DNA from 4 places in the Metasolibacillus sp. FSL K6-0083 genome. Region 2 is predicted to be linked to each of the others. Evidence: riboswitches for the same ligand, from Rfam matches in the RefSeq annotation. Region 2 holds a riboswitch; each other region holds the start of a gene.
The links. A riboswitch is a leader RNA that binds a small molecule or an ion and turns the genes downstream of it on or off. The one in region 2 is predicted to bind S-adenosylmethionine.
Positions count from the first base shown of each region.

Region 1: another riboswitch for S-adenosylmethionine. It lies ahead of MHB51_RS14670 (bifunctional homocysteine S-methyltransferase/methylenetetrahydrofolate reductase); the one in region 2 lies ahead of MHB51_RS16695 (cyclase family protein).
Region 3: another riboswitch for S-adenosylmethionine. It lies ahead of metK (methionine adenosyltransferase); the one in region 2 lies ahead of MHB51_RS16695 (cyclase family protein).
Region 4: another riboswitch for S-adenosylmethionine. It lies ahead of MHB51_RS10040 (O-acetylhomoserine aminocarboxypropyltransferase/cysteine synthase family protein); the one in region 2 lies ahead of MHB51_RS16695 (cyclase family protein).

Region 1 is NZ_CP152046.1:3,115,386-3,123,035, forward strand. Features, by position in the region: gene MHB51_RS14655 (globin-coupled sensor protein) at 1-495, shown strand, start outside; gene MHB51_RS14660 (hypothetical protein) at 580-720, shown strand; gene hemG (protoporphyrinogen oxidase) at 786-2,183, shown strand; SAM riboswitch class I at 2,283-2,383, shown strand; gene MHB51_RS14670 (bifunctional homocysteine S-methyltransferase/methylenetetrahydrofolate reductase) at 2,524-4,368, shown strand; gene metH (methionine synthase) at 4,361-7,650, shown strand, end outside.
Region 2 is NZ_CP152046.1:3,565,764-3,573,413, reverse strand. Features, by position in the region: gene MHB51_RS16720 (ABC transporter permease) at 1-572, shown strand, start outside; gene MHB51_RS16715 (glycine betaine ABC transporter substrate-binding protein) at 595-1,515, shown strand; gene MHB51_RS16710 (ABC transporter ATP-binding protein) at 1,549-2,535, shown strand; gene MHB51_RS16705 (IclR family transcriptional regulator) at 2,562-3,341, shown strand; gene MHB51_RS16700 (helix-turn-helix transcriptional regulator) at 4,036-4,392, shown strand; gene MHB51_RS16695 (cyclase family protein) at 4,679-5,416, opposite strand; SAM riboswitch class I at 5,492-5,595, opposite strand; gene MHB51_RS16690 (response regulator transcription factor) at 5,954-6,637, opposite strand; gene MHB51_RS16685 (TlpA disulfide reductase family protein) at 6,652-7,221, opposite strand; gene MHB51_RS16680 (cytochrome c biogenesis protein CcdA) at 7,238-7,650, opposite strand, start outside.
Region 3 is NZ_CP152046.1:26,433-34,082, forward strand. Features, by position in the region: gene MHB51_RS00140 (Ger(x)C family spore germination protein) at 1-1,137, opposite strand, end outside; gene MHB51_RS00145 (spore germination protein) at 1,321-2,874, opposite strand; gene pckA (phosphoenolpyruvate carboxykinase (ATP)) at 3,070-4,656, opposite strand; SAM riboswitch class I at 4,872-4,989, shown strand; gene metK (methionine adenosyltransferase) at 5,457-6,662, shown strand; gene MHB51_RS00160 (gamma carbonic anhydrase family protein) at 6,923-7,441, opposite strand.
Region 4 is NZ_CP152046.1:2,159,373-2,167,022, forward strand. Features, by position in the region: gene MHB51_RS10025 (DNA-binding protein) at 1-222, shown strand, start outside; gene MHB51_RS10030 (homoserine dehydrogenase) at 310-1,296, opposite strand; gene MHB51_RS10035 (hypothetical protein) at 1,630-2,016, opposite strand; gene MHB51_RS10040 (O-acetylhomoserine aminocarboxypropyltransferase/cysteine synthase family protein) at 2,364-3,650, opposite strand; SAM riboswitch class I at 3,759-3,873, opposite strand; gene MHB51_RS10045 (SMI1/KNR4 family protein) at 4,427-4,954, shown strand; partial or broken gene MHB51_RS10050 (IS5/IS1182 family transposase) at 5,264-5,477, opposite strand; gene MHB51_RS10055 (hypothetical protein) at 5,443-5,739, opposite strand; gene nfsA (oxygen-insensitive NADPH nitroreductase) at 5,912-6,646, shown strand; gene MHB51_RS10065 (hypothetical protein) at 6,831-7,253, shown strand.

The sequences.
Region 1 (7,650 bases), 450 kb from region 2:
GAAATTGCGCTAGATATTCATGAGTTAGTCACGATTTCTAGGGAAATGGAAGGCATCATAGCGATTGTAACTAGCATAGCAGATCAAACTAATTTGCTTTCTTTAAACGCTGCAATAGAGGCTGCACGTGCAGGTGAGGCGGGAAAAGGCTTTAGCGTTGTAGCGGGCGAAGTGCGAAATTTGTCGGAGCAAACGAAGCTATCTACTAAGAATGTTGCGACTCTTTTACAAAGCTCTAATATTCAGACGGAAAAGCTTTTGTCATCTATGCAGCGCATTCAATCCGCAGTTGCTTTAGGCGAGCAAAGTCTGTCAGAAACTGCGCAGAGATTTACACAAATTTTAGTAGCAATGGAAGAGCAACAGCAAAAAAATAGTCTAGTAGGACGAGAAGTCCATACTATTGGACAAGTCATCGATGATTTAGGAGCTGCATTTAATGAGGTCTCACACTCCGTCGATTCGCTAGCAACAGTTGCGAAAGAGCTTGTGTAAAAGTTAATTATTGTTAAAAGGTCGATTGGTTCCACAATTTGTGTGACGAATCGGCTTTTTTGCTTAGCTACATTGGGAAAATTTATGGGCAAATCAAGCATATTTGCAGGCAAAATCAGCAATGAATCTGGTGAATTTTATAGTTTGCGGGCGCAAATACTGGATAGTCAGGGGAATTATGGATTTCCGGCTAAACTTATCATTTTTGTCACAGAACGAATCTGAAATTTAACGTAAAAACAGCTATACTAAAAATAAGAGAAATTGACGTTTAGCAAGGAGAGACAACAATGAAAACGATTGTAGTTATTGGTGGCGGTATTACAGGGCTTTCTACAATGCATTACTTGGCACGACAGGTGCAGGAGCAAAATATCGATGCGAGGCTTGTTCTTATAGAAGGAAATCAGGAATTAGGTGGAAAAATTCGCTCTCAGCAAATCGATGAGTTCATTATGGAAACAGGTGCGGATTCAATTGTGGCACGCCATCCGGGAGTGCTTGATTTAGTACGTGAAGTGCAGTTTGAGGATGAGCTTGTTTATAATGCGACAGGAATCTCATATATTCATACAAATAATGAGTTACATGCTATTCCAGCGGGCTCTACATTTGGTATTCCGATGAGCGAGGAGTCTTTAATGGCTAGTACATTATTGACAGATGATGAAAAACAGCGCGTTTTACAAGATGCGGAGATTGCAAATGACCGTTTTACAAAGGATAGCTCTATTGGTGAGTTTTTGGAATATTTTTTAGGTGAAGGCATCGTTAAAAAGCAAATTGCGCCCGTCTTAGCAGGGGTTTATTCAGGTAATTTATATGAATTGTCAATTGCCTCGACCTTGCCTTATTTAGTAGATTATAAAAATAATTACGGTAGTATTATGGCTGGCTTTAAAGCGCATCGCGAACAATTTGAAAAAGCAGCAGATAAAAAGTTTATTTCGTTCCAACGGGGGATGTCAGCTTTTATTTATCGCATAGAAGAAAGCTTACCACAGGTGGAGTTTATGAAAGGGGTAGCAGTGACATCGGTTGCGAGGGATGACGGGCATTATAAAATTATGCTAGATACTGGACAAATGATTGCTGCGGATATAGCTGTTTTAGCAGTACCGAATGAAACAGTGAAGCAATTGTTAACAAATGAGCAGTTGACACATCATTTAAAACAATTTACAAATGGCTCTGCTCTTACACTCTATGCTGGATTTAATGTGTCAGACTCTGTTTTACCTGCGGATGGAACGGGCTTTATTGTTTCGCATAATAGCGACTTGCAATGTAATGCATCTACTTGGACGAGTCGTAAATGGGCACATACATCAGAGAACGGCAATTTACTAGTACGTTTATTTTATAAAGATAGCAATCCCCGCTATGAGGAGCTTGCAGCTATGTCAGATGAGCAACTAACGGAAATTGCTCTACAGGATATTAAGCTGAGCTTAAATATTGATGACAAGCCGAGCGTAGTAAATATTACAAAGTGGATTGATAAAATGCCACGCTATGACCTGGCACATCGAGATGCCCTAAAAGCGGTAGAGAAGGAAATGGCAGAACATTACCCAAACATGCTGCTAGCAGGCTGCTCTTATTATGGTGTAGGTATCGGCGCATGTATTCAAAACGGACGCGATACAGCAGCGAAGGTAATTGCTAGAATAAGCAAGAATAGATAGCGATATAGTAGGATATTTCGTATGTTTCGTAAAAAACACTTCTCAAATGCGATACACTACTCTATAATGAACAATAAGAATTTAATAAATATTCAAAATTTCTTATCGAGAGAAGCAGAGGGACTGGCCCAATGAAGCTTCAGCAACCAACAATGATGTCAGGTGCTAAATCCAGCAGGTGTTATACCGACAGATGAGAAGGAACGACGTGAACAAGTAGAGCCTTCTTTAAATATACATTTAGAGAAGGCTTTTTTGATTTTTGCAAATATACAAAACTATAGCCTTGAGTAGATGAAAATCTAGAATCAAGGTGCAATTAGGAAAGTGAGGATATAAAATGGGGCTACGTGAAGCATTACAAACTAGAGTATTAACGGCGGACGGTGCAATTGGTACGCTGCTTTATTCATATGGATTGGATTATTGTCATGAGGAAATGAATATTACAAGACCTGAAATTGTAGAAAAGATTCATAGTGAATATATTGCTGCTGGAGCAGATGTTATTCAAACGAATACGTACGGGGCAAACGCTATTAAATTAGCGCGTTATGGCTATGAGGACCGAGTGCAGGAATTTAATGAGGCAGCCGTGAAGCTAGCGAAGGCGGCTGTTGGTGCAGGTGAGCAATTTGTGCTTGGTACGATTGGTGGTGTGCGCGGTATTCGAAAAAGTGACGCGACATTAGAGGAGATTTTAGTGGCGGTTCAAGAGCAAGCGCAAAGTTTGTTAGCAGGTGGGGTAGATGGATTGCTGCTTGAAACGTACTATGACTTTGAGGAATTAGCAGCGACTGTTAATATGCTACGCCAATTAACTGATAAAGTGCTTATTGCCCAATTATCGATGCATGAGCCGGGTATCCTACAAAACGGAATGCGTTTGAATGATGCGTTGACACAGCTTGATGCACTTGGAGCAGATGTTGTCGGTATGAACTGTCGCTTAGGACCGTATCACTCCATTCAAGCGATGGAAACAGTGCAATTGCCAGAGCGCGCCTTTCTTTCTGCTTATCCAAATGCTTCTCTACTAGATGTAGAGGATGGGCGCGTTGTGTATGAGTCGGAGGCAGATTATTTTGCACGTGCGGCTGTAGAGTTAGTTGGTCAAGGCGTTCGATTAATTGGTGGTTGCTGTGGTACGACGCCAAAGCATGTGGAGGCAGTGAAGAAGCGTTTAGCAGGTGTCACACCTTTGACCGAAAAAGAAATAAAACCTGTTAGTATAGAGTTTGTGCGTGTGCCAGAGCCGCCTGTCGAGGAGCCTTTACATATAAAAGTAAAGCGCGAACGTTCGGTTATTGTTGAATTGGATACGCCACGTCATTTAGAAATTGATGGTTTTATTAAGGGGGCAAAGGAGCTCTATGAAGCTGGGGCAGATGTAGTGATGATGGCCGATAATTCCCTTGCTTCACCGCGTATTAGCAATATTGCGATGGCCTCTATTTTAAAATTGCAGCACGGGGTTCGTGCTTTGCCCCATTTGACATGTCGTGACCGCAATTTAATCGGGCTACAATCGCATTTGATGGGCTTAGATGCACTTGGCTTGCACGATATTTTAGCGGTGACAGGTGACCCGACAAAAGTTGGGGATTTCCCCGGGGCAACAAGCGTTTATGACGTATCATCAATGGAGCTCATTTCGTTGATTAAACAGTTAAACGAAGGAATTTCTTTCTCAGGGAAGCCATTGCGTAAACAGGCTAATTTTTCTGTCGCGGCAGCTTTTAATCCGAATGTGCGGGTGTTGGACCGTGCGGTAAGCCGTTTAGAGAAAAAAATCGAGCATGGGGCGGATTACTTTATTTCACAGCCTGTTTACACGAAGGAAAAAATTATTGAAATATACGAGGCGACAAAGCATTTAGAAGCGCCAATTTATATTGGTATTATGCCATTAACGAGCTTTAAGAGTGCGGAGTTTTTACATCATGAGGTACCGGGGATTAAATTATCTGATGAAGCGCTAGCGCGTATGGAAGCTTGCGGTGATGAAAAGGCGAGAGCAACCGCTGAAGGTGTGGCGATTGCGCAGGAATTACTTGATACAGCCTGTGAATACTTCAACGGTATTTACTTAATTACACCGTTTTTACGCTATGATATGACACTGCAATTAATGGATTATGTGAAACAAGTAGATGCACAAAAAGGAGTTAAAACAAATGTTTAATCATCCGATTGAGGAACAATTAGCAAAGCGCATTTTAATAATTGATGGCGCAATGGGCACAATGCTGCAAAATGAAAATTTAACATATGATGATTTTGGGGGCGAGGAGTTAGATGGCTGTAACGAAAATCTTGTTCTAACACGTCCGGATGTTTTGCACAAAATACACCGTGCTTATTTAGAAGCAGGGGCAGATATCATTAGTACGAATACATTTGGTGGTACGCCCCTCGTATTAAATGAATATGATTTAGGGCATAAGGCAACTGAAATTAATAAACGTGCTGTGGAAATTGCCAAAGAGGAAGCAGAAAAACTTTCTACACCTGAGTGGCCACGCTTCGTAGCAGGTGCAATCGGCCCAACGACGAAAACATTATCGGTTACAGGTGGTATTACCTTCGATGAGCTAGAAGAAAATTTTTATGTACAGGCACATGCACTTATCGAAGCAGGAGCAGATTTAATTTTATTAGAAACGAGCCAAGATATGCTCAACGTAAAGGCCGCAACAATCGGTATAAATCGCGCGTTTAAGGAACTACAAAAAGAGCTCCCGATTATGATTTCTGGAACAATTGAGCCGATGGGTACAACGCTTGCAGGACAATCAATTGAAGCTTTTTATATTTCAATTGAGCATGTGAAGCCATTATCAGTTGGTCTGAATTGCGCAACAGGGCCAGAGTTTATGACAGACCATATTCGCTCATTATCAGAGTTAAGCACAAGCTATGTAAGCTGTTATCCGAATGCAGGCTTGCCTGATGAAAATGGCTGCTATCATGAAACACCTGAATCATTATCGAAAAAGCTGCAAGGCTTTGCGGAGAAGGGCTGGTTAAATATTGTCGGTGGTTGCTGTGGTACGACACCTGCACATATCGCAGCAATTCGCGAGGCGGTAGATGGTCACCCACCACGTCAGCCTCAGCAATCTATCGGAGGACATGCTGTGTCAGGCATTGAGCCATTGCAATACGACGAGTCAATGCGTCCATTATTTATCGGCGAGCGTACAAACGTTATTGGTTCACGTAAATTTAAAAATTTAATCATTGATGGGAAATTTGAGGAGGCCGCAGAAATTGCACGTGCACAAGTAAAAAGCGGGGCGCATGTAATTGATATTTGCTTGGCCAACCCTGACCGTGATGAGGTAGCGGATATGCGTGACTTTATGCAAGAGGTAGTGAAGAAAATAAAAGTGCCTCTTGTAATTGACTCGACAGATGAGAAGGTAATGGAGGAAGCGCTGAAGTTTTCGCAAGGGAAAGCGATTATCAACTCCATTAACTTAGAGGATGGAGAAGAACGCTTTGATGCAGTAATGCCGCTTGTGAAAAAATATGGGGCTTCCCTCGTAGTCGGTACTATTGATGAGCGAGGAATGGCTGTAACACGTGAGCGTAAATTGGAAGTGGCGGTGCGTTCTTATAAGCTGTTAACTGAAAAGTGGGGCCTTTCACCAGAGGATATTATTTTTGATCCATTAATGTTCCCTGTTGGTACAGGAGACGAGCAGTATATCGGAGCCGCTGAGGAAACGATTGAGGGTATTCGTCTGATTAAAGAAAAATTACCAGGCGTCTTAACAGTGCTAGGGGTAAGTAATGTTTCCTTTGGTTTACCTCCTGTTGGACGTGAAGTATTAAATGCAGTTTATTTATATCACTGTACGCAGGCTGGTCTTGATTATGCAATTGTTAACACTGAAAAACTGGAGCGATATGCATCAATTCCTGAAAATGAAATTAAGCTAGCGAATGATTTAATTTTCAATACGAATGATGAAACACTTGCGGTCTTTACTGATTTTTATCGCGATAAGAAAAAGGAAAAAACAGAGGCAGATATTCCAAAAACAGTGGAAGGTCGCTTAGCTTATTATATTTTAGAGGGTACGAAGGAAGGCTTAATTGCTGATTTAGATGCCGCAATGGAAATTTTCGAAACACCGTTAGATATTATTAATGGACCTTTAATGGACGGCATGGCAGAAGTAGGTCGCCTCTTTAATGATAACCAATTAATTGTAGCAGAGGTACTGCAATCAGCAGGGGTGATGAAGGCTGCGGTTGCCCATTTAGAGCAATTCATGGAAAAGAACGATGAATCTGCAAGCAAAGGGAAATTAGTTTTAGCAACGGTAAAAGGTGATGTGCATGATATCGGGAAAAACCTCGTTGATATTATTTTAAGCAATAATGGCTATAAAGTAGTTGACCTAGGGATTAAAGTGACACCATCTGAATTAATTGAAGCAATTCGCAAAGAGCAGCCAGATTTTGTTGGTTTATCAGGCTTACTTGTAAAATCTGCTCAGCAAATGGTATTAACTGCACAGGACTTCAAAGGAGCTGGCATTGATATACCAATTTTAGTAGGTGGTGCTGCATTATCACGTCGCTTTACTGAAACGAAAATTGCCGCAGAATATGACGGACCTGTTATTTATTCAAAGGATGCAATGCAGGGCTTAGACTTTGCCAATCGATTAATGAATAAAGAGGAGCGCAAAGGGCTTTTAGAGGAAATTCGCGATGCGCGTGATAAGCGTATGGAGGCAGATGAAAAGCGCGCTGCTAAGCCAAAGCCAGAGCTACCAAAGAAGTTGGTTCGCACGGTGGAGGACGCGTCCGTATTTGTACCAAAGGACTTGACGCGTCGCATTAAGCGTAATTATTCTGTCGCACATCTACAGCCTTACGTAAATTTGCGTACATTGATAGGACATCATCTTGGCTTAAAGGGCAATGTCGACAAATTTTTAGCTGAAGGTGATAGCCGTGCAGTTGAGTTACATGAGCTTGTAACAGGCTATTTACAAAGTGATACCTTCCAGCCATCGGGGATGTATCAGTTTTTCCCTGCTCAAGCAGATGGAGATGATGTAGTTATTTATAGTCCAGAGGATGCGAAAACTGAAATTGAGCGCTTCACTTTTCCGCGCCAGCAAGTAGAGCCATATTTATGTTTAGCTGATTTCTTGAAAACAGTTGATAGTGGTGAAATGGACTATATCGCATTAATGGTTGTCACGGCTGGTTACGGCGTAAGTGATAAGGCACGCGAGCTAAAGGAGCAAGGGCGTTTCTTAGAAAGTCACGCACTACAAGCAACAGCACTTGAGCTTGCAGAAGGCTTTGCAGAACGTATTCACCAAGAAATTCGCGACCAATGGGGCTTCCCAGATGCAACAGACTTTACAATGCGCGACCGTTTCGCTGCAAAATATCAAGGGCAGCGCTTTAGCTTCGGCTATCCCGCTTGTCCAAATTT
Region 2 (7,650 bases):
GTTCACATATTCTGCTAAGTTTAACCGCCATTTTAATTGCTATTGTTATTTGCGTACCTCTCGGCATTTGGATTTCAAGGAAAGTAAATATAGCACCTTTTGTAATAGATATTATTAATATGATTCGCGTTGTTCCTAGTCTCGCTATACTAGCACTAGCACTTCCTATTTTAGGTGTTGGTTTTAAACCCGCTGTGTTAGCGCTTACAATTTTAGCGTGTCCACCGATTATCATTAATACTTATATTGCTTTCCGTGATATTAATCCGAATATTCGAGAAGCAGCGTATGGAATGGGAATGACTAAACTCCAAACGATTTTTAAAATTGAATTACCGCTAGCGCTCCCCATTGTATTAACGGGTATTCGTACGGCAAATGTTGAAGTTATAGCAAGTGCTACATTAGCTGTCATGATTGGAGGTGGTGGTTTAGGAAACTATATTATTAGTGGCGTAGGGATGATGAGCCAAAGTATTTTATTACTCGGGGCTGTCCCAGTAGCAATTTTAGCCATATCAAGTGAGTTTATTTTAAGTTTTATTCAAAAAAAGCTCGTATTCTACAACTAATATTTTAGGAGGATTTACTATTATGAAATTTAAAAAGCTTATTCTAATATTTATCACAGTAATGACTATTTCAGTTTTATCTGCTTGCTCTTCTAAATCAGGTGATTCAGACCAACCAACAGTTATTGTCGGTTCAAAAGACAACACCGAAAATCAACTGATGGGTGAAATGTATGTGCAAATATTAGAAGATGAGGGCATCAAAGTAGAGCGTAAATTGTTTTTAGGTGGTACAAATCCAACATATGAAGCGCTGAAAAAAGGAGATTTAAGCATCTATCCTGAATATACAGGGACAGCATTAACAGTGATGTTCCAACAGCCAGTGGAGCGTGACCAAGAAAAGGTTTTAAATTATGTACGTGAAGAATTCAAAAAAATCGGCTTAGAGTACTTAGAGCCCGCAGCACACAACAGCACATATGGCTTTGCAATGAAAAAGGACTTAGCATCACAGCTCGGAATCGAAACATTTAGTGATTTAGCTGACAATGCAAATAGCTTAATATTATCTTTCCCACAAGAATTCGATTTACGCGAGGATGGCTTATTAGGTCTTCAAAAACTATATGCTGACCAAGGTGGCTTCACTTTTAAAAAGCAATTCCAAATCGACTATAACTTACGCTACCAACCATTATTAGAAGATGAATCTGATGTAACAGTAGTCATTGGTACAGATGGCCAAATTAGCGGTTACGATTTAAAGTTACTTGCAGATGAACAAGACTTCTTCCCTGCATACAATGTTGCCCCATTGATTCGCGAAGATATTTTAAAAGCTTACCCATCCATCCAACAGCGCTTAGACGAACTTGCTCCATTATTAACAGATGAAGCGGTTCAAAAAATGAACTGGCAAATTGATGGCGATGCAAAGGAAGAAGTAGAAGATGTAGCAACAGCATTTTTAAAAGAACATAACTTATTAAAAAATAATTAACGTCAATCTATTTGATATGAATGGAGGTTCAAAATGAGTATCGTCTATAAAAATTTGTGCAAACAATATCCAAATGCACAAGCTCCTGCCGTAAATAATATTAATTTAACGATTAATGAGGGCGAATTCATCGTATTTTTAGGTCCTTCTGGTTGTGGAAAAACAACATTATTAAAAATGACGAATCGAATTTATGAACTGACTTCAGGCTCTATTGAAATAAATGGACAAGATGTAATGAAATTTAAGCCAGAGGAGCTTCGCCGACAAATTGGATACGTTATTCAACAGAATGGCTTATTTCCTCATATGACGATAGAACAAAATATTTCAGTTGTCCCACAATTATTAAAATGGGAACAAGAAGCAATAACGAAACGGGTAGATGAGCTTTTAATATTAGTTCATCTCGACCCTAATCAATTTAGAAAGCGCTATCCAAACCAGCTTTCGGGAGGTCAGCAGCAACGTGTAGGTATTGCCCGCGCAATGGCCGCTAATCCTTCGATTTTACTAATGGATGAGCCATTTGGAGCAATTGATGCGATTACACGAACTAGCCTGCAAGATGAACTGCATAAAATTCAGCGTCAATTGAAGCAAACGATTCTATTTGTCACTCATGATGTAGATGAAGCAATCAGATTAGCAGACCGAATCATTATTATGGAAAAAGGGGAAATTGTACAATTCGATACACCGTATGAAATCATTACAAATCCCCGAACTGAATTTGTCAAAAAATTAGTTGGCGATCGCGATATTTACCGACGTATGAATCTTCTTCGCTTATGTGATATAATAAATTATTCGAGCAGTAGTGAGTTAAGCTCCGTATTTTTCGAAGATGGATTCCATATAAATACTTCTGTTAAAGACGTTTTCGCAAGGTTTGTAGAAACAGGTAAAAAAGAGTTTACTATTTATGATGATACGAATACAAAAATTGATACGATTTCTTTTGATCAATTATTAAAGGCTTTAACACTTGATGAGAGTCAATCACCTTCACTACTATGAAATAAAAGGTGGGAAGCAAATTTGTTATGAATAATCGTATGAATAAAATCGAAGGCCCTACAGTACAGGCAGTGGATCGAGCAATTTCTTTACTAAAAATTATTGCAAATAATCGTTCTCCTATTCAATTAGCAGATTTAGTTAGTGCAACAGGCATGAATCGTACTACAGTTTGGCGCATGCTATCAACACTAGAAAGCCATAACTTAATCGAAAGAGACCCTTTAACGAAAGGCTATCAAATAGGCTATGAAATCATTCGATTAGCGGCAAACACGGATAATTATAGTCATTTAATTCGTCGTGCATTACCTAGTATGGAGCGATTACGTGATTTCTTCCAAGAATCTGTCTTGTTAGGTGTTCCTAAGTCATCACAAATACTGACGGTTGAACAAATTAATCCATCCCATAGTATTCGTATTGCAGATTATGTAAATGAAATGTCACCACTACACTCTTCTTCTAATGGAAAGTTATTTTTAAGCAGTTGGTCAGAAGAAGAATTAAATATTTACTTAGAAAAACCATTAAAACAAGTGACACCCTTTACAATGACAGACCCACAGGAGCTCAAAAAAGAGCTGCAAATCATTCGTGAACGCGGCTTCGGAACAACCTTTGGCGAACTCGATGAAAATGAAAATGGCATCTCCACGCCCATTCTCGACTCTGAAGGCAATATGATTGCCTTTCTTTCAATCGCTGGACCAGGCTTCCGTTTTACTCGAGACAAAGTTATGTCTGCCGGTGTTCGTGCCGTCCACGAAGCAAATGAAATTTCAAAAAGTCTTAATCTCCCATAGTTATAGAAAGGTGTCTGAAAAACATGCGAACGCACTGCTTTTCAGACACTTTTTGTTTTTATGGAAAGAGCTAACGTTTAGAAAATCATATGCCGTTATAAAAGATTGCAAACATGGATTTTCAAGCCATTTCTTGCTATTATCAATTACGCCTCTCTCCCAGATTATTTCAAGGAAGTTGAATTAAAACCATCACGACATGCACTAGCGGCTAACTGACCTGCATCATGCAAAGCTCCCTTCAAAATCTGTAACATCCACTGGCGCTTAGACCTACACGATGTTAGACACTTAGTTCTTGTTACGGGACGTACTTAGCTCCTCATTATCAGCAGGTGTTTGAACAGCCACTGAAACAAGTCTAATGCTTGCATTCATCTTGTCACTTATAGAAGTGGGAGATTTCTGTAGCTATCGGTATAAAAATAATATACTCCTGCGGTTACTCGTCGCAAATAACTTTACTAATAGCAGTTAAAATTACAAATGGAAAATGATTTTATCGTAATTTTCTCGTTTATAAGTCTTATTAATCGACTAAATAAATCTTACTTTTTGCTAAAAACTAATCATTAAAATACCCTTTCACCATAAATGAACTATTATAGTATACATAACATTATTAAGGACACTATATTAGTACATATTTTCTGGTACAAGTTCACTAATCTTAGTACTAGGAGAGGTGAACACTATGTCCAAACTGAATATTTTACTGGGAACTCAAATAAAACGCTATCGAAAACGTAAAAACCTTACTCAGGAGCAATTAGGTGAGAGGGCGGGTATAACACGACCACGTATTTCTGAAATAGAACGAGGAGTTGCTAATTTAACAATTAGCACTTTAGAAAATATACTTAATGCTTTAGAAATTGACTTACACGAACTTTTCAATTTTGGGGATGTAGCGAAATCACCAGATATTGAAACAAAGGAAACGTTGATATATTATCAGCAAGAGCTATTAAAGGGGCTTTCCACTAAAGAAATCCAATACATTTACAACACAACAAAAGAATTTATAGCCACTCTAAACGAGAAAAAATAACGGCTATTTCAAGAAGAATTACTATTTTACGTGTGCATTCTTAAAAAGGAGAGGTAGCGTGGGGCTGTCCAAAAAGCCGTGCATAGCCGGCATTTTGGACAGTAGCGATGATGTTTCACAAAATGCTGATTCATATAAATAGAAAACGCCTCTTTTAAAAATGGGATGAACATGGGCCTTAGCAGTGTACTCCTTCAGTAAAAGGGAAGCGATGAAAACACTGATTTCAATGCGGTGTCAAAACAAAATGGACTTTTCGGACAACTCCTTAGCCCTCCCCCCTTATTTAAGGTAAAATTGCAAATGAGCGCACTGGGAAGCCAGATGCTTTTTCCGGCTTTGGTACGATATTAAAAATAACGGCTCCCTTTGCTGGAAGCTGATCTAAATTGGTTAATAGCTCGATTTGATACGTATCTTGCTCAAGTACAAAATATTCTCCCTCAAGCTTACCATTTCTGAGGAAATCTGCAGCAGAATCAGTATCAAATGTTTCATGTCCAACAGCACTCACTTTACGCTCTTTAAATAAAAACTGTAGTGCCTCTAAACCCCAGCCTGGAATATGATTATTCCCTTCCTTATCTTTGTTATTAAATGCTTCTTTATCCGGCCAGCGCTTACTCCAATCTGTGCGCAAGGCAACAAATGTACCTGCTTCAATTTCACCATGCTCAGCCTCGAACGCTAAAATATCCTGTACACTTAAAGTGAAATCATTATCCTCCTTCGCTTCCTTTGACATATCAATAACAACGAGTGGTAGCACAAGCTCCTTCAAATCTAACTCATCTAAGTAGCGTGTATCACACACGAAATGAATCGGTGGGTCAATATGTGTACCATATTGACCTGGGAATGAAAATTGCTGCGCAAAAAAACCTTCATCATGTGAAAACAGCGTTTCAAACTTCGCATCCTCAAACATGAAAAAATGAGGGGAATCTGGCCCGAATGTATGTGTTAAATCCACCCATTTCTTCCCCTTTAATACTTCAATTGCCTGTAGTAAATCATTTGTCATTGTACATCCCTGCTTTCTTTAAAATAAAAAAGCCCCCTTTTTACAAAGAGAGCTTCGATTCCTATTAATCGTTTACGCTCATCTTTAAGGCTATCGCCTATTGGAATTAGCACCATACTACATGTAGCTGGTTGCTGAGACGTCATCGGGCCAAATCCCTCAATCTCTCTTGATAAGCTATGAAATTATTTTTTATTGTAGCATATCCCTTCTTATCCTACAAGTTTTATATGAATTAATTTTTTAATTTATTCCTCTTACTCTTATGGTGCTTTTTAGATAAAGGATAAATTATCGCTCCTACAATAATTGGACAAATTCCCCTTTATGCCTTTCCATATGCTAAATTCGGCATATTTTATATAAAATACTCCTATTATCTCTCGAGATAATCATTCCTTTGTACCCTATATATTACTACTATGTAAAAACAAATATTTCCATTGCTTGAACCTATCTAGAATAAAAGCAGTGATTATGAAACTATTCGCTAAAGTTAAGCGCCATAAAAACTTCTTTGGCAAAAACAACGTCAGTTTATTCCGTAACAAATTTATACCCCATTCCACGAACTGTTTGAATCCTTTTTGGCTTACTAGAATTCTCTTCAATCTTTTCGCGAAGTTTTTTTATATGTGCATCAATTGTTCTTTCCATCACCTCTTTTTCAAGATGTGGATATAAGTGCTCCAACAAGTTTTCACGCGGTATGACAATGTTTGGATTCTCCATAAAATAATACAATAATTGAAATTCGTGTTTTGTTAGGTGAATTTTTTGATTATATAAAACAACCTCCCCCTTTCTTGGTTTAATGCATAAACCACCGTATGAAATTTTTTGGCAAAATTGACCTGTCCTCCTTAATATCGCTTCTACATGAGCAAGTAATTCTTCTGGGTCAAACGGCTTTGTCATATAACCATCTGCACCTAATCGAAGCCCATGAATTTTATCAGCAGTTTGTACTTTTGCGCTTAACATAATAATAGATACTTCATTTCTTTCTTGCTCTTTAATCCACTCACATAATTGTTCTCCACTGATTTTTGGAAGCATTAAATCCAAAATAATTAAGCATGGATGCTCAGTTAGAAATACACGCTTCGCCATTTCTCCATCCGTTGCTTCCACCACTTCATATCCTTCTTTTTGTAAATAAATCTTAATTAAATTACGAATCATTTGGTCATCTTCAACTACTAAAATCTTTTGCTTCAAAATGACACCCCCAATTACTTTAACTTCCTAAACTCTTTAACCATCAAATCGTAATTCAGTGCACCTAATGCCACGTACTGAATTCTCCCGTTTGAATCAATCATATAAGATGTCGGATAGGCCTGAACCCGAAACAGTTCAGCGACTTCTCCATTTTTATCAATTAAAACTGGAGAAGTGAACCCTTTATCTTGAATGAAATTATTAACAGTTATTAAAGTATCTTCTGTATGCGTTAAATTAATAGCGAAAACGAGCACATCCTCGTCTTCAGAAAATTTTTGTATATCTGGCATCTCTGCTCGACAAGGTGGACACCAAGTAGCCCAAAAATTTAGGAATACCTTTTTCCCCTTGAATTCTGAAAGTGAAAGAGTCTCACCTTCCAGTGTTTCCAACGTAAAATCAGGCGCAATATTCCCACGTCTAATACCTACATCATTTGTCTCTGTAATTTCCATATCAGTATTAGAAGAAATAACAGGTGTATTTGTACTTACTCGACTAGAATGAGTTGATATGTATTCAACTAATGCATAACCAACCATTGCAATTAAAAATAAGCTTAATACTACTTTTTTCACTACTATATGCTCCCTCCTATCCTAAATTAGATAGCCATGTTCCATCAATTAACCTTAATAAAAAAGCGCTTAAACGAGGCATTAGCCCGAAGAATAAAAGGATGCCCATGAGAACCATCATAATCCCTCCCACTTTCATAATGATTCCCGTTTTGCCTACAATCCATTTGGATGAACCGATGAAAAATGTTAAAACAATAAACGGCACTGCAAAACCAATTACATACATAAACGTATAGAGAAGACCATGACTTGGATTTGTTGCAGCTAACAGCAAAATCGATGCGAAAATCGGACCGATGCAGGGTGTCCAGCCTGCTGCAAAACCTAATCCAACAAAGAATGTCCCTAAATAGCTCGTTGATTTTTTTGTATAGTGGAGTCTTCTTTCCTTCATGAAGGTTGGTATTGTTAACCATCCCGTAACGA
Region 3 (7,650 bases), 280 kb from region 2:
GACTACATCCACTGTAACCTCAACATTTGGAAAAAGGCTTTCCCACTCATTTTTTATATTTCTCCATTTTTTAGGCTCCTGCTTGTGTAGCACTTTATTAAATTGGACAGCGTCAGCCTCATATTTTTTTTGTAAGGCATGTAATGTTTTTTCTATTTTTTGTTTAATAACATCGGACGTTTTGTCGTTAATTTCTTTAATTGTTTGCTCTTTTGTCAAATCAATTACACACTTAACTTCACCAATATTTTGCTGAAGGTCAACTAATACATGAATTTTAGGTGTATTATTGTCAAATTTTCCTTTGACGGTTGTTTTGGAACGAGTAATTTCCACTGCTAAATTGCCATCCTCAGGACAAGTTATTTGCTCGATTGTGCTTTTAATATTATCTGTTAAAAAATTATAGCCCTTACTTTCTTCATCCGTCAGTAGCCCCACCATTTTCCCTTTTTTGAGAACAGCAAAGCCACTGTATTTTAAAATAGTTGGGACAACGATTTGATCAACATTTTCTTTGCTCATCCCTATTTCTTTACTACCAATAAGATTTAAAGTGGAGAGGACAAGGCTGTTATCCTCATAGTGTAGCGCATCAATTAAATCATACAAGGCGACTGTTGCTGTAGAGCCCCATGCCTTTTCGGAAATTTTGAGAGAGAATGTTATTTTATTGGCTGGTATTTTTTCAACAGGCGTCAGCACGCTGATAATATCTTTAGCTGTTGTTTCGTATGCAGCGATAACATTCAAATCATTACGAAATTCATGGTCACGAGATAAAAAATCTAGTGCAGGCTTAATTCCACTCTCCAGCAATTCACTGCCGAAAACTATAATTTGTAAATGCGAAAAATATGATTTTCTAGGTGCTAACAATGTGACTTTCCGAATTGCTTCAAATATTGTAGGACCAGTTGCTGAATACGTAGAAACTGGAGAGCGCCCGCTTGTTGGCTGTTTAGAAGAAATTTCACCGGGATTAACGACTTGAACAGTTACTTCATATTCATCACCTTGCTGGTCGATACCTAGTGCAACAACAATGGCAATATCATTAAGCTCTTTTTTGCTCCAACACCCGCTTAACAGCAGGCATATGGAAAGAAACAATAAAATGGAAGCGATTTTGTGCATTGCTGACACCCCTTTTACAAATGAAAATCTATCCAACATTAACGGGCAGTAAGACGCCCACTTCAAGATTTAAGTGAAAATACGCTAAAGGATAAGTGAGAGATTAACTGCCCGTAAAAGCCCGATTGGTTCAACTAACAATCAGTGGGGATGAGGAAAACCCCCACTGATAGAAGTTTCACTTTATCTTTTATATCTTTTTTTATATTTTGATTCTCTCGTCATATTTGTTTGGTTTACTAAACGAGGTCTTTTCTTTAAAAATCTTCTAGGGAGCAGTAAAATGGCATCCTTTTGATTTTCGAGTATCAGTGGTGCAAACGGACTCATGTATGGAATGCCGAATGAACGTAAACTACATAAATGTAGAACAAGTGCTAACATACCAATCATGACACCATAAAGACCAAAGCCTCCCGCTAGTAAAATGAAAGGAAAGCGCAAAACTCGAATAGAGTTTGAAAGACCATATGACGGAAAAATAAAACTACAAATAGCAGTTAAAGCGACAATAATAACTGTTACCGCTGAAACAACGCCCGCTGTAACCGCTGCTTCCCCAATAACTAATGTGCCAACAATCGAGACAGCAGGACCGATAGTGCGTGGCATGCGTAGTCCAGCTTCACGTAAAATTTCAAATGCAAGTTCCATTAATAATGCTTCGATTACAGCAGGAAACGGCACACCTTCCCGCTGTGATGCAATACTTATAAGTAAAGGTGTTGGTAGCATTTCATGATGAAATGTCGTGATGGCAACATAAAAGGCAGGTGCAACTAATGAAATAAGAATTGCAACAAATCTTAATAACCGAATAAGAGAGCTGACAATTGCATTTGAGTAATAATCCTCAGATGATTGTAAAAACGATGTAATAAGGGAAGGGACAATTAGCACAAAGGGCGTACCATCAACCATAATGGCGACCTTACCTTCAAGCAATTCCCCTGCAATAACATCTGGACGCTCTGACGTATACATCGTTGGAAACAAAGAGAATTGAGCATCTTGAATTAATGATTCAATATAACCACCTTCTAAAATACCATCAATATCAATTTGATTGAGTCGGTCAAATACCTCTTGAACAATTTTATCATTGGCAATACCATTTATATGGATAATTGCTACATCTGTTTGTGTAACATCGCCAATAATTTTACTTTGAACCCATAAATTAGGGTTCTTTATTTTACGACGAATGAGCGCTGTATTTGTACGCAATGTTTCAGTAAAGGATTCACGTGGTCCGCGTATAACAGACTCTGTTGCAGGCTCCATCACAGGGCGGTCTTTAGGGTCCTTTATATTCGTCGCAAGTGCGGTCGCTAAACCGTCCACTATGATAATGGCACTTCCATTGAAAAGCGCACTGTAGAGCGTTGCAAATTTTTGTATTTCTTGGACATTGCCAATCGTTAAGCAGTATTGCTTTAAAAAATCAGTTGTTTTTTCAATATTTTCTTCAATTTGGTCTGTTAATAATCCCATGATGGGCTCCAACAATGTATTTGTGATATCTGCTTTATTAACTAAGCCATCTATATAAACAATAGCTAAAGATTGTTTAGTTGATTCTCCGATAAAAAGTTGTCGCACCATCACATCATCACTATAACCAACAGTCTGTTGTATTGTATCAATCGTATGTTGTAATGAAGTAAATAGTGGTTTCTGATGGGCATTAGGTGAAAGCTTAGAAGGGGAGTGTGTCTGTGTATCTGAATGTTCCATGTTCCATCTCCTCCAATACTTATAAGGAGAGGATAGTCAAATTTTAATAAAATTAAACGAGTATTTTACGAAAAAGCATTAAATTTAGTGTTGACAACCTTTTAAATCGATTTATATTTTTATTGTTTTAATAAAAAAAACGTCTGAAAAGCAGTGCTTTCACACGCTTTTTCAGACGTCTCTTTTACTAGTATATTAAACTAATGGACCGCCTTGTTTTGAAATATCTTCCGAAACATTCTCGAATTTTTGGAAGTTGTCATTGAAAAGACCTGCTAAATGCTTAGCTTTTGTATCATAAGCATTTTTATCAGCCCAAGCATCGCGAGGGTTTAATACTTCCGACGGTACACCTTCAATTGCTGTTGGAATGTGTAAGCCGAATACTGCATCTTGTGTTGTTTCAACATCACTTAGTTTACCTTCGATAGCAGCACGCACCATTGCGCGTGTGTAAGAGAGCTTCATACGGCTACCTACGCCATATTCGCCACCAGTCCAACCAGTGTTTACTAAAAATACTTGTGAGCCGTGCTCATCAATTTTCTTACCTAACATTTCTGCATAAACTGTTGCAGGAAGCGGTAGGAATGGAGAACCGAAGCATGTTGAGAATACTGGTTCTGGCTCTGTTACGCCACGTTCTGTACCTGCTAACTTCGATGTGAAGCCGCTTAGGAAATGATACATCGCTTGCTCCTTTGTTAATTTTGAGATTGGAGGTAATACACCAAATGCATCTGCAGTTAAGAACACGATTGTTTGTGGGTGTCCCGCTACAGAGGGCTTTGCGATATTTTCAATATACTCAATCGGGTAAGCTACGCGCGTATTTTCTGTTAACGAACCGTCGTCATAGTTGCAAATACGTGTATTTTCATCTACAATAACGTTTTCTAATACAGAGCCGAAGCGAATCGCATTATAAATTTCAGGTTCTTTTTCTTTTGAAAGGTTAATTGTTTTTGCATAGCAACCACCTTCAATATTGAAAACGCCATTGTCTGACCAGCCGTGTTCGTCATCACCGATTAATTTACGGTCGCTATCTGCTGATAAAGTCGTTTTGCCTGTACCAGATAAGCCGAAGAATAAAGCGACATCGCCCGCTTCACCAACGTTTGCTGAGCAGTGCATTGATAAAATATCTTGCTCTGGTAATAAATAATTCATAATGCTGAAAATAGATTTTTTCATTTCACCAGCGTATTCTGTACCACCGATTAAAATCACTTTCTTTTCTAATGAAACAATAATGAATGTTTCTGAATTTGTTCCATCAACAGTTGGATCTGCTTTAAAGTTTGGTGCAGAAACAATTGTAAAGTCTGTTGTATGTGTAGCAAGCTCTTCGGCAGTTGGGCGGATAAATAATTGATGGCAGAATAAATTATGCCATGCATATTCATTAATAACTTTAATACCGATTTGTGAATCTTTATCTGCACCAGCAAAACCATTAAATACGAAAAGCTCGTCGCGTTCTTTTAAATAATTAACTACCTTTACATATAGTTTTTCAAACACTTCAGAAGAAATCGGACGGTTTACTTTTCCCCAGTCAATTTTATCTTTCGTGCTTTCTTCTTCTACTGTATATTTATCTTTAGGAGAACGACCAGTATATTTGCCTGTTTCAGCACGTAATGCACCGTCAACAGTTAGAATTGCTTCTCCACGAGATGTTGCTTTTTCTACTAACTGTGGAACAGAAAGTTGAACATGAATATTTGTACCGTTTAATAAATCTTTCAGTTCGTTTGCAATTTCTACTGAATTCATCGCTTAAAACCATCCTTTTATTTATAATATTCCCAAGTTTGGTGGGAATTCATTTCTTTTAACTACAAAAAGTATAACACATTAAATGAAATAGTCTATACTAATTCGAGAGAAATTTATGAAATTTTTAGTCGGTAAATCGGAAAAAATGAATGGATGTGTATAGTATTTGACAGCGCAAAAAAAATTATGTATTATATGAAATTGAACGGATACTCTTATCCCGAGCTGGTGGAGGGTCAGGCCCTATGAAGCCCGGCAACCTGCATGACTTTTCACATCATGCGTTGGTGCCAACCTGATGCAAGGAGCTTTCTCCTTGAACGATAAGAGTGAAAGGGAACGAAAATACAATCCTTTCTCTCATGCTTATGAGTGAAAGGTTTTTTTATTGCCTAAAAAAGTTCGTCATTGAAAAACCTAGTTGATAAACTAGCTGTCTAGCACTGCGCTTGAAACGATTCGCAACGCTTACTATTATATAGATAAATGCTTAAACAGCAAGACAGCCTTAAACTTAAGACGATGATAAAACTTTTCTTTATGACTATACCTTTCAAAAACCTTATGTTAAGAGGCGGTAATGGTTTGAGTTGATTCCATATTCATGGGCAGCCATTATGAAAACGATTGATGCACAAAAGTGTAGTGAATCATTAACTGTCTGTAAAAGCCGAAGCGGCGAAGTTTGATAAAGAATGGATGAAATACTCTTCTATTATATTAAAGCATCGCCTTAAAAGCTTGACATGGGTAAGGAGTACCGTATCATATTCGCAGGAACTATAGGAGGAAACAAAATGACAAATCGTAGACTATTTACATCTGAAAGTGTTACCGAAGGACATCCAGATAAAATTTGCGACCAAATCTCAGATGCAATTTTGGACGCCATTTTAGCTGAAGATCCAAATGCTCGTGTAGCATGTGAAACAACGGTAACGACAGGACTAGTACTAGTGGCAGGAGAAATTACGACTTCTACTTATGTAGATATTAAAGGAATTGTACGTGACACTGTAGCAGAGATTGGCTATACGCGTGGTAAATATGGCTTCGATGCTGAAAACTTAGCAGTGCTTGTAGCAATTGGCGAACAATCACCTGATATTGCACAAGGCGTAGACCAAGCTCTTGAGGCACGTGAAGGCTCAATGTCAGACGAGGCGATTGAAGCAATTGGTGCAGGTGACCAAGGATTAATGTTTGGGTATGCATGTAACGAAACACCAGAGCTAATGCCGCTACCAATTAGCTTGGCGCATAAGCTAGCGCGCCGTTTAACAGAAGTGCGAAAATCAGATGAATTAAAATATTTACGTCCAGATGGAAAAACACAAGTAACGGTTGAGTACGATGAAAATAATGTACCAGTACGTGTAGATACAATTGTTATTTCAACACAGCATGATGAAGAAGTAACATTGGGGCAAATTCAAGCAGATTTAAAGCGTGTTGTAATTGCACCAGTTGTACCAGCTGAGCTATTAGATGAAGCAACAAAATATTTTATTAATCCGACAGGTCGCTTTGTTATCGGTGGACCAAAGGGCGATGCCGGTTTAACAGGTCGCAAAATCATTGTGGATACTTACGGAGGCTATGCGCGACATGGTGGTGGGGCATTCTCAGGTAAGGATGCGACAAAAGTAGACCGCTCTGCGGCTTACGCAGCGCGTTATGTGGCAAAAAATATCGTTGCTGCTGGTTTAGCAGACCGTGCAGAAGTACAGCTTGCTTATGCAATCGGTGTGGCACAGCCTGTATCAATTGCTGTAGATACATTTGGTACAGGAACAGTGCCATCTTCTCAAATTGTAGAATGGGTCCGTGAGCTCTTTGATTTACGCCCAGCAGGTATTATTAAAATGTTAGATTTACGCCGACCAATCTTTAAACAAACTGCAGCTTATGGACATTTCGGTCGTACAGATTTGAATGTACCTTGGGAGCAAACAGATAAAGCAGACGTATTAAAGGAAAAAGCAGCATTATTAGTGAAATAATAGTGAAGGGGTTGTCCGAAAGCAGGCAGACGCGCTGCTTTCAGACAGCTCTTTTTTTTATATAGATTCAGAGCGGAAGTGTAGTAACAAATCTTATTTATAGCGATAGCAAGGTGCCAGATGCAGAAGCAAATGAAGTGAGTGCTCCTGTGGTGTTGACAATGAATAGTCAACATCCTCGTCGCAAGGGAGGGTGTGCTCCTGCGGTAGTAACAATAAATTGTTACTATCCTCGTTGCAAACAAATATGTAAAGTCCCTTTACATATTTGTTTGCAATGATTTATAATATTGGCCTTTTTCTACATATTCACGAATAATGCGATCCATGTCTTCACGATCCTCTGCATTTACTTCGCGTACGACCTTTGCGGGACGCCCCATTGCGAGCATATTTGGTGGTATTTTTTTACCTGGGGGAACGAGACTGCCCGCACCAATAAACGCACCTTCTCCAATTTCAGCTCCATCAAGAATGATTGAGCCCATGCCGATTAGTGCTCGTTTGCGAATGGTACAGCCATGCAATGTCACCTGATGACCAACCGTTACTTCATCTTCAATAATTACAGGGTTATTTGGACTTTGGTGTATGCAGCTCAAATCTTGTATACTAACTCGTTTGCCAATAATTGTTGCTGCTACATCACCACGAATAACTGTATTAAACCATATTGTCGATTCCTCTCCAATTGTAACGTCGCCTGTTATCGTAGCGAAATCTGCAATAAATGCAGAGGAATCAATTTTGGGTAGTATCCCTTTATATGGGTAAATCATAATAAAAACGCTTCCTTTCTTTATACACACTATGCAACCATCGTATCAAAAGTAGAGAAAAATAGAAAATAAAATTTAAACAATGCTTAAAAAACCGATTATAATAGAAGAATCTATTGTAGCAATCGTAATAAAAGATATAATGAATCTTCAGTGTTAATATAGGATAAATGTATATAATGAGCGACAGTAGGATAACAATAAATTTA
Region 4 (7,650 bases), 1.4 Mb from region 2:
ACTGTAGCTCAAACAGCCTTAGACTTAAATATGCCAGAAGAACAAATTTTATATTATATTCACAATGGGCACATTAAAGCCGTGCATGATGGTGAGCAATTTTTAATCAACAGTGGACAGTTCGAGGCATACCACGAGCAAATCGAGCGTATCAAAGAGGAAATTGATATTTGGCGTAATACCCCCATCCCCGAAGATATTGATGTGAAGGATGAAGACTAAAGGGTGCCCAACCCCCAGAATTAAAGTGGAGAATTTCTATACTAAAAGAAAGGCGGTGCTGCCTTTGTAGACAACACCGCCCCTTACTTAAATCGGGATAACTTGACTTACACTTTTTGTCATTATTTCTGCATAATCCTCTACCATCACACTTGCAGTTGGATACATTCCCGCTCCAGGTCCAACAAGTGTAATTGTCCCAATATAATTTGTATCAACAGCCACAGCGTTATTAACATCATCAATAGCGTATAACGGATGCTCTTTGTTCACTAATAACGGTATTACTTTACCAACGATTTTTCCGTCTGCAAAGCGTTCTATTTCCGCAACATGACGATAACGTAGCCCTTTCGCCTGTGCCTCCTGCACATCTGCTTGGGAAATTGCATCAACACCGATTACTTCTACCTCCGACCAATTAGGCTGTTCACCAAATGCCAAGCTAGATAAAATCATTAACTTTTTGAAGGCATCCTGCCCCGACACATCATTGTATGGATCGGCTTCTGCATAGCCAAGTCGTTGTGCCTCCTTTAAAGCTTCCTCAAAGGATACATTTTCTATACGCATTTTCGTTAAAATATAGTTCGTTGTTCCATTTAAAATACCTTGAATTCGTTCGGCATCATTTACTAACAGCACATTTTTTAATGTCTTAATAACAGGTACGCCACCAGCTACAGAGGCTTCATACCCTACATATACACCATGCTCCTTAGCAAGTTGCTCAAGCTCCTGCCCACGCTTTGCAAACATCACCTTATTGGCCGTAATGACGTGGCATCTATGCTCGACTGCGCGCCTTAAATAGGAAAACGCTGGCTCCTCATTTACAATCGCTTCGAAAACAACTTGTAATCCAGGCTCTGCCAATACGTCCTCTATACTTTCCGTCATCAAATGCATTGTGTTAGCTACACGTTCTTTACTCGCATCAGTAACTAATATTTTTACAACCTCGAGCTCCACCCCTAATTTCTGTTGGAGCTCCTGCTGCCTTTCCTTTAGTATATGATAAATTCCTTGCCCCACGGTTCCAAAACCGAGAATGGCTGCCTTCACTTTTGACACTATACCTTCGCCTCCAAATTTCCTTTCACAACTAATCAAGTGAATCTTAGGCTTTTTACAAAATCAAATTGTGTATTTTATATATTTTCTGCAAAAAACCACGACTTATTTGTTATATCGTTCTCGTTATATATAGTGATTCTAGCTCAATACTTATGATATTACAAGAAAATTCTACCCTAAACAGACATTTGTTTTTTCAGAGAGGTCACCAAACATTCAAATAATATAGAAATGGGGCTGCCAAGAAAGAAATGACTTTCAAGACAGCCCCGTAGGTTATATATCAATAAAAGAAATGGGGGAATTTCTTCTATTATAATAAGGAAGATTTCAACTAACTTCTGTTAATTGTCGACGGCGATAGTTTTCCAAAATGGATTGCATAATCTTTTCCTCTAATGCTGTAAATGCAGGCACTGCATATGTGCGGTGAACAAGCTGAAACTCCCCATAGCGTAAAAACCATTCTTTCGCTGGCAATTTAATGTGGTCATTTCCATACTCGATATACGCATCATATACTTCCTTTACAATGTACCCATTTAATAAATCATATGTTGATTCTGAAAACGCACTATGCCCAAACACTTTCATCCACATCATTTCAACATTTGCTAATAATAATTGAATTGCTTGTGAATTGATGAAGGTGTATGTCTCATTTAATTCATACACAATATAAGATGCTATGTTTTGCGCACTATATGTACGTCCCATATTCAACACTCCTTTGATTTATCCTATTTTATCAATTACGCTTCGGTTTACTACCACCCAGATTTCTCCAATATTTTCGGTGGAAGTTTACTTAAAATCGCCACATCCTGTAACATCCGTTGGAGATTGATAGAATTTTAATTCCCTGCAAGTAGATTGGTTTTATTATAATTGAGAAAAATCAAGAAGTCAATAATTCTTATAAAAATACTAGGTATTGAGTTTTTAATTTTGCTAGGGGGGCTGCGACTGCGAAATGATGCAGTCTACAGCCTATTTTTAGCAACAATCTAACAAAACCATATAGATACTTTATACAAATGAGTATTCAAGCGTTTGTCTATAGGTTAAGCGTTTTTTGCTGCTAATGCTAACGCTTGGTCCAAATCTGCTACTATATCTTCCACTGCTTCTAAGCCGATTGATAAGCGAATGAGCTCTTCTGATACACCAGCGATTTTAAGTTCTTCTGCTGACAATTGTTGATGTGTTGTAGATGCTGGGTGAATAATAAGCGAGCGTGCATCGCCCACATTTGCTACATGCGAGAAGAGTTTAACACTATCAATAACAGTTCGCCCAGCCTCTCTACCACCTTTAATACCGAAAGTGATGATAGAGCCAAAACCATTTTTCAAATACTTTTTCGCCAATGAATGCGATACAGTATCTTCAAAGCCGTTATAGTTTACATATTCCACGAATGGGTGGTTGCGCAAATGAGCGGCTACTTTTTCAGCATTTTCATTATGTCTTACTACACGCAAATGAAGCGTTTCTAACCCTTGTAAAAAGTTGAATGCTGAGTCTGCACTTAATGTTGGCCCGAAATCTCGCAGCAATTGCACGCGCAATTTTGTAGCGAATGCCGCAGTTGCCGTATCAACTCCATAGCGGATGCCGTGATATGTTGTATCAGGCTCTGTGAAGCCTGGGAATTTCCCCTGTGTCCAGTCAAATTTCCCTGCATCGACAACAATACCACCGATTGTTGTGCCATGCCCACCAATCCATTTTGTTGCCGAATGAATGACAACATCCGCCCCGAATTCGATTGGATTAGAGCCATATGGTGATGGGAATGTATTATCAAGGATTAGTGGGATACCATGCTCATGTGCGATTTTAGCAACCGCTTCAATATCTAGCACATTTAAGCTTGGATTACCGATTGTTTCTGCAAAAATTGCTTTTGTATTTTCGTTAATTGCCGCTCGGAAATTTTCTGGGTCACTCTCGTCTACAAATGTTGTCGTAATACCGTAACGTGGCAAAGTTGTAGCAAATAAATTATAAGTACCGCCGTACAAGGAGCCCGCCGATACGATATGGTCCCCTGCACCTGCAATGTTCAAAATAGAAAATGAGATAGCTGCCATTCCTGAAGAAAGCGCTACTGCCGCTGTTCCTTTCTCCAATAAAGCAACTCGCTCTTCAAATGCCCCGACAGTTGGGTTCATAATACGTGAATAAATATTTCCCGCTTCTTCTAATGCAAATAAGCGCTGCGCATGAGCAGTATCGTTAAATGCATAAGCAGTCGTGCGATAAATCGGTACGGCAATTGCCCCTGTTACTGGATCGGGTTTTTGCCCACCGTGTAATAATAATGTTTCTGGTCTAAGTGTTGACATGAGATTCCTCCTAAAATGTTTTCGATGGCTAGTGGATTTTTGAGGAGGGTAGAAAAACAAAAAACCCTCTTCCTAAGAAGAGGGTTCGCAAATGAGCAAGTTTTCCTCCCCTTATCTTTCAGATCCCAATCCGAATCTGTAGGAATTAGCACCTTTGTAAGCTCGTCGCTTACCGGTTGCCGGGCATCACAGGGCCTAGTCCCTCCGCCACTCTTGATAAGAGTATTTGATTCATGTTCCATCGTTGTGATTGAGTATAAAGCATTGTAAACCAAGAAGTCAACTATTATTTTTTAATTTTTACGCTTCTTATTTTATCTATGTATTTTAAATTTTCATGAGTACAAGAACTTCTTAATGAAACTGTTTCTCCGCCGACATAGCTAAAATTGTAACCAGCCCTCTCAAAATGTAACTTGTTAAGAAAAATCTTGCATTTTCCTTTTCTTAATTGAACTACCGAATTTACAATGGCGAAAGAAATGAAAAAATCCCCAATAAAAGTAATACACAGCGCATTTCCTATATTGATATATAATCTTTAAAATCATTATAACCCTGTAACTAACTTATAAGGTAAGTTTTGATACAGAACATGGTATGATAATAATTATGGGGCTTTAAATTGGACTAACAACTATGAAATCCATCATATTAGACCGTGTAAATGGGGGGGAAATAAAGATTATAGTAATTTAATTCCACTACCATATTCATTCCATAGAAGTGTTGTATCCCCTTGGTGGACAGCTTATTAGAAATTAGGTGAATTTAACATGTCTATTGAATTAACTTTAACATCATTAATGAAAAGGTTAGAGCAAGAGAACCGTCTAACTGTACAATTGGAAAATGGAGAAATCTTAAATAATGTAACATTCGATTGGAATAGTCCCATATCAAACCAAGAACTACAAGAATTTTCTTTAAAAAACCCACATCATATTTTACCAGAAGCCCTGTGTTCGTTTCTACAACACAGTAATGGAGCGAAATTATTTAATAATGAAGGTCTTGGTATGGATTACTTTGAAATCTATACCATTCATGAAATGCAAAATTATATAGATGAATATAAAACAAATATATATTATCAAGGTGCATATGATAAAAGTTGGGTTATGATTGGTGCTTATCGAGGATATGGCGACTACATGTTCATTGACTCGCAAAAAGTGGTGAATGGAGAAGAGGATTATTTAATCTATGTACAAGTAGGCGATATTCAAAGATTACCTATGAATTTTGAAACTTGGCTTGATAGATTCATTGTTGCACAAGGAGCTAGATATTGGTTATGGTAAGTATGAGGAGCTGTCTAAAAAGATCATTTTCTATAGAACTCGCATTAAAAGGGGGATTTTTGCTTCTTCTCTTTCATTTTTGAAAAACACCGCTAAACCCTGTGTGTCTAGCATTTTCAAAGAAAACCCTCTCTATTTTATAGAAGCAAACATTTTGCCAAAACACCATCATCAGCGTCCAAAATGCCGGCTATGCACGGCTTTTTGGACGCCCCCTCATTTAATATCAATCTAAAGTGAATCAATTTCATAAATCGATTTTTTCAGGAGCTTAGACTGATCCAGTGTGAAAACTTACGTTTTTAAAAATTATGCAGCTGCTTGCAACTTGTTTAATTGCACGTTGATACAATCTACTACTAACTTGCAGGCATTATAAATAAACATCACGAGATTGAAATGCAACTTTGTCCTTCTACCGGTTCGATGACGGACGTTGTTTAATTGAAAGTATTGTTTTAAATAGGCGTTCCACTGCAGTACGTTCTTTATAAAGCCTTTTCCATAGGTCTGAACCACGTGCGGATAGGTATATTTTCGAATATCCTAAAACATTTTACTAAGTCCTTTACTGTTGGAATATGTTCTATAATACGAATGATGAGTGATTGAATCATCTCACCATAGTTACATTCACGTGAAGCACCAGGTAACGTCTTTTTTGAAAAGAGATGAAAGATTGGTTGTACATCGAAAGTAGAGAAAATCGCATCAAATCGGTGCGAGCCTTCCATATCAAATAATTCTTGGATGTCAAAAAGGCTAATTTGTTTTATAATAGTCATGAGGCATCATTCCTTTCGGTGGGTTGTTTAGTCGCTACCATTATACCGAATTTTTTGGGGGTGCCTCATTTTTATTTATTTGAAACCCTTGATAACGAAGGGATTGGAATTATGAAATTAAACTCAATTAGTATAAAATAATATACGAATACAGGTCATTAGGAGGATGAAAATGGATACTAGAGAACTTTTACGCAATCACGCATCCGTGCGTAAATATACAGGGGAACAAATTCCGCGCGAAACGGTAATGGATTTAATCGAAACAGCACAAATGGCAGCAAGTTCACATTTTGTGCAAGCATATAGCGTTATTTGGGTTACGGATGAAAATAAAAAGCAAAAGCTCGGCGAATTATCAAAAAATGAATTTCAATTTCTAACAGCGGGTGCATCATTCTTATTTTGTGTTGACTTTAAGCGTCTTCAAGCCGCGGGTCAAAAACACGGTGTAGATATCGTTACAGATTCTGCAGAAAATTTACTTGTTGGTGTAGTCGATGTATCTTTATTTGCACAAAATTTTGTTGTTGCGGCAGAGGCGAAGGGCTACGGCATTTGCTATATCGGCGGAGCACGTAATAACCCTGCTGAAATTAGCGAACTTTTCAACTTACCTAAAAGTGTATTTCCGTTATTTGCACTGACGATTGGTACTCCGACAAAGCGCAATGAAACAAAACCACGCTTGCCTGTTCCTGCAGTACTTCATGAAAATGCCTATGACGAGGCTAAGTATGATGCATTATTAGAAGAATATGATGCAACGATGGAAGGTTATTATGCAAGCCGTTCTTCAAATCAAAAAACAGCTACATGGACAAAACAAATGGCAGATTATTTAATCGAGCAAAAGCGTCCATACATCAAAGAATTCCTTGCACAGCAAGGGTTTACATGGAAATAACAGTGACCCATGCTCTTGCATTTAGTCCTTTGCGATTTTACTGTAGAAGTGGAAGTTTTTTGTACTCTTCATCTTGCTGTCGGTATAAAAAAAATGCTCCTGCGGTTACTTGTTGCAAGAAACATGTCCTAAATCATGATAAAATGGACCTACAATACATGAAAGTATTCAGAGGTGTTTGCCTATGCAAATGAATAGACATGTTGCGAAATCGTTAGAGCGACAACAATTAAAATCAATGCGACGCTTTTATTATGCAATAGCTGAAATCAATTCAATACTTGCTGATATTCATAAAAAAATACAATCAAATATTGATGAAGAAAAATATCAATATGCTACTGCTTATGTAAATAAATATATTTCTTATACATCTGTATGGAATATTAAATTTGCTTATAATTTAGAAAACCCTGAGGTCGCAATGCTTCAGCTCTTCCATTTACGATATATTTTCCAGCATGAGCCTACCATTGCATTTACTCAAGAACGCCAAATCGTTCAGCAGCAACAACATGCCTTTGACAAGCTACAGCTCTTCAGAGCAGAGCAACTCGCTGCACGTTACGAAACAATGCTGGCATATATTGCGGAGCACCAGGGCTAATTGAACCAAATATTGAATGCCGCGATTAAAAACAAAAGTCCTCTCTCTTTAGTCAGCATTTCACAGTCATGTGACGCTAGATATTTAGGGGCTGTCTAAAAAGAGGGGTTTGTCTAGAAATCGCATGTTAAGGAGGACTTTTGCTACTTCTCTTTCATTTTGGAGAAGCACCGCTGAACCCAGTGTTTCTAGCATTTTCAAAGAAAGCTCTCTATTTTAGAGGAGCAAACATTTTGCCAAAACATCATCATTAGCGTCCAAAATGCCGGCTATGCACGGCTTTTTGGACGCCCCCTACTTTCAGTTTGAGTTTCGCTTATGCACTTTCATTCAGAAGAAAACCCCATGAACCTAGTGTTTCTACTATTTTCAAAAAATTCTCTTGCATTGTACCCAA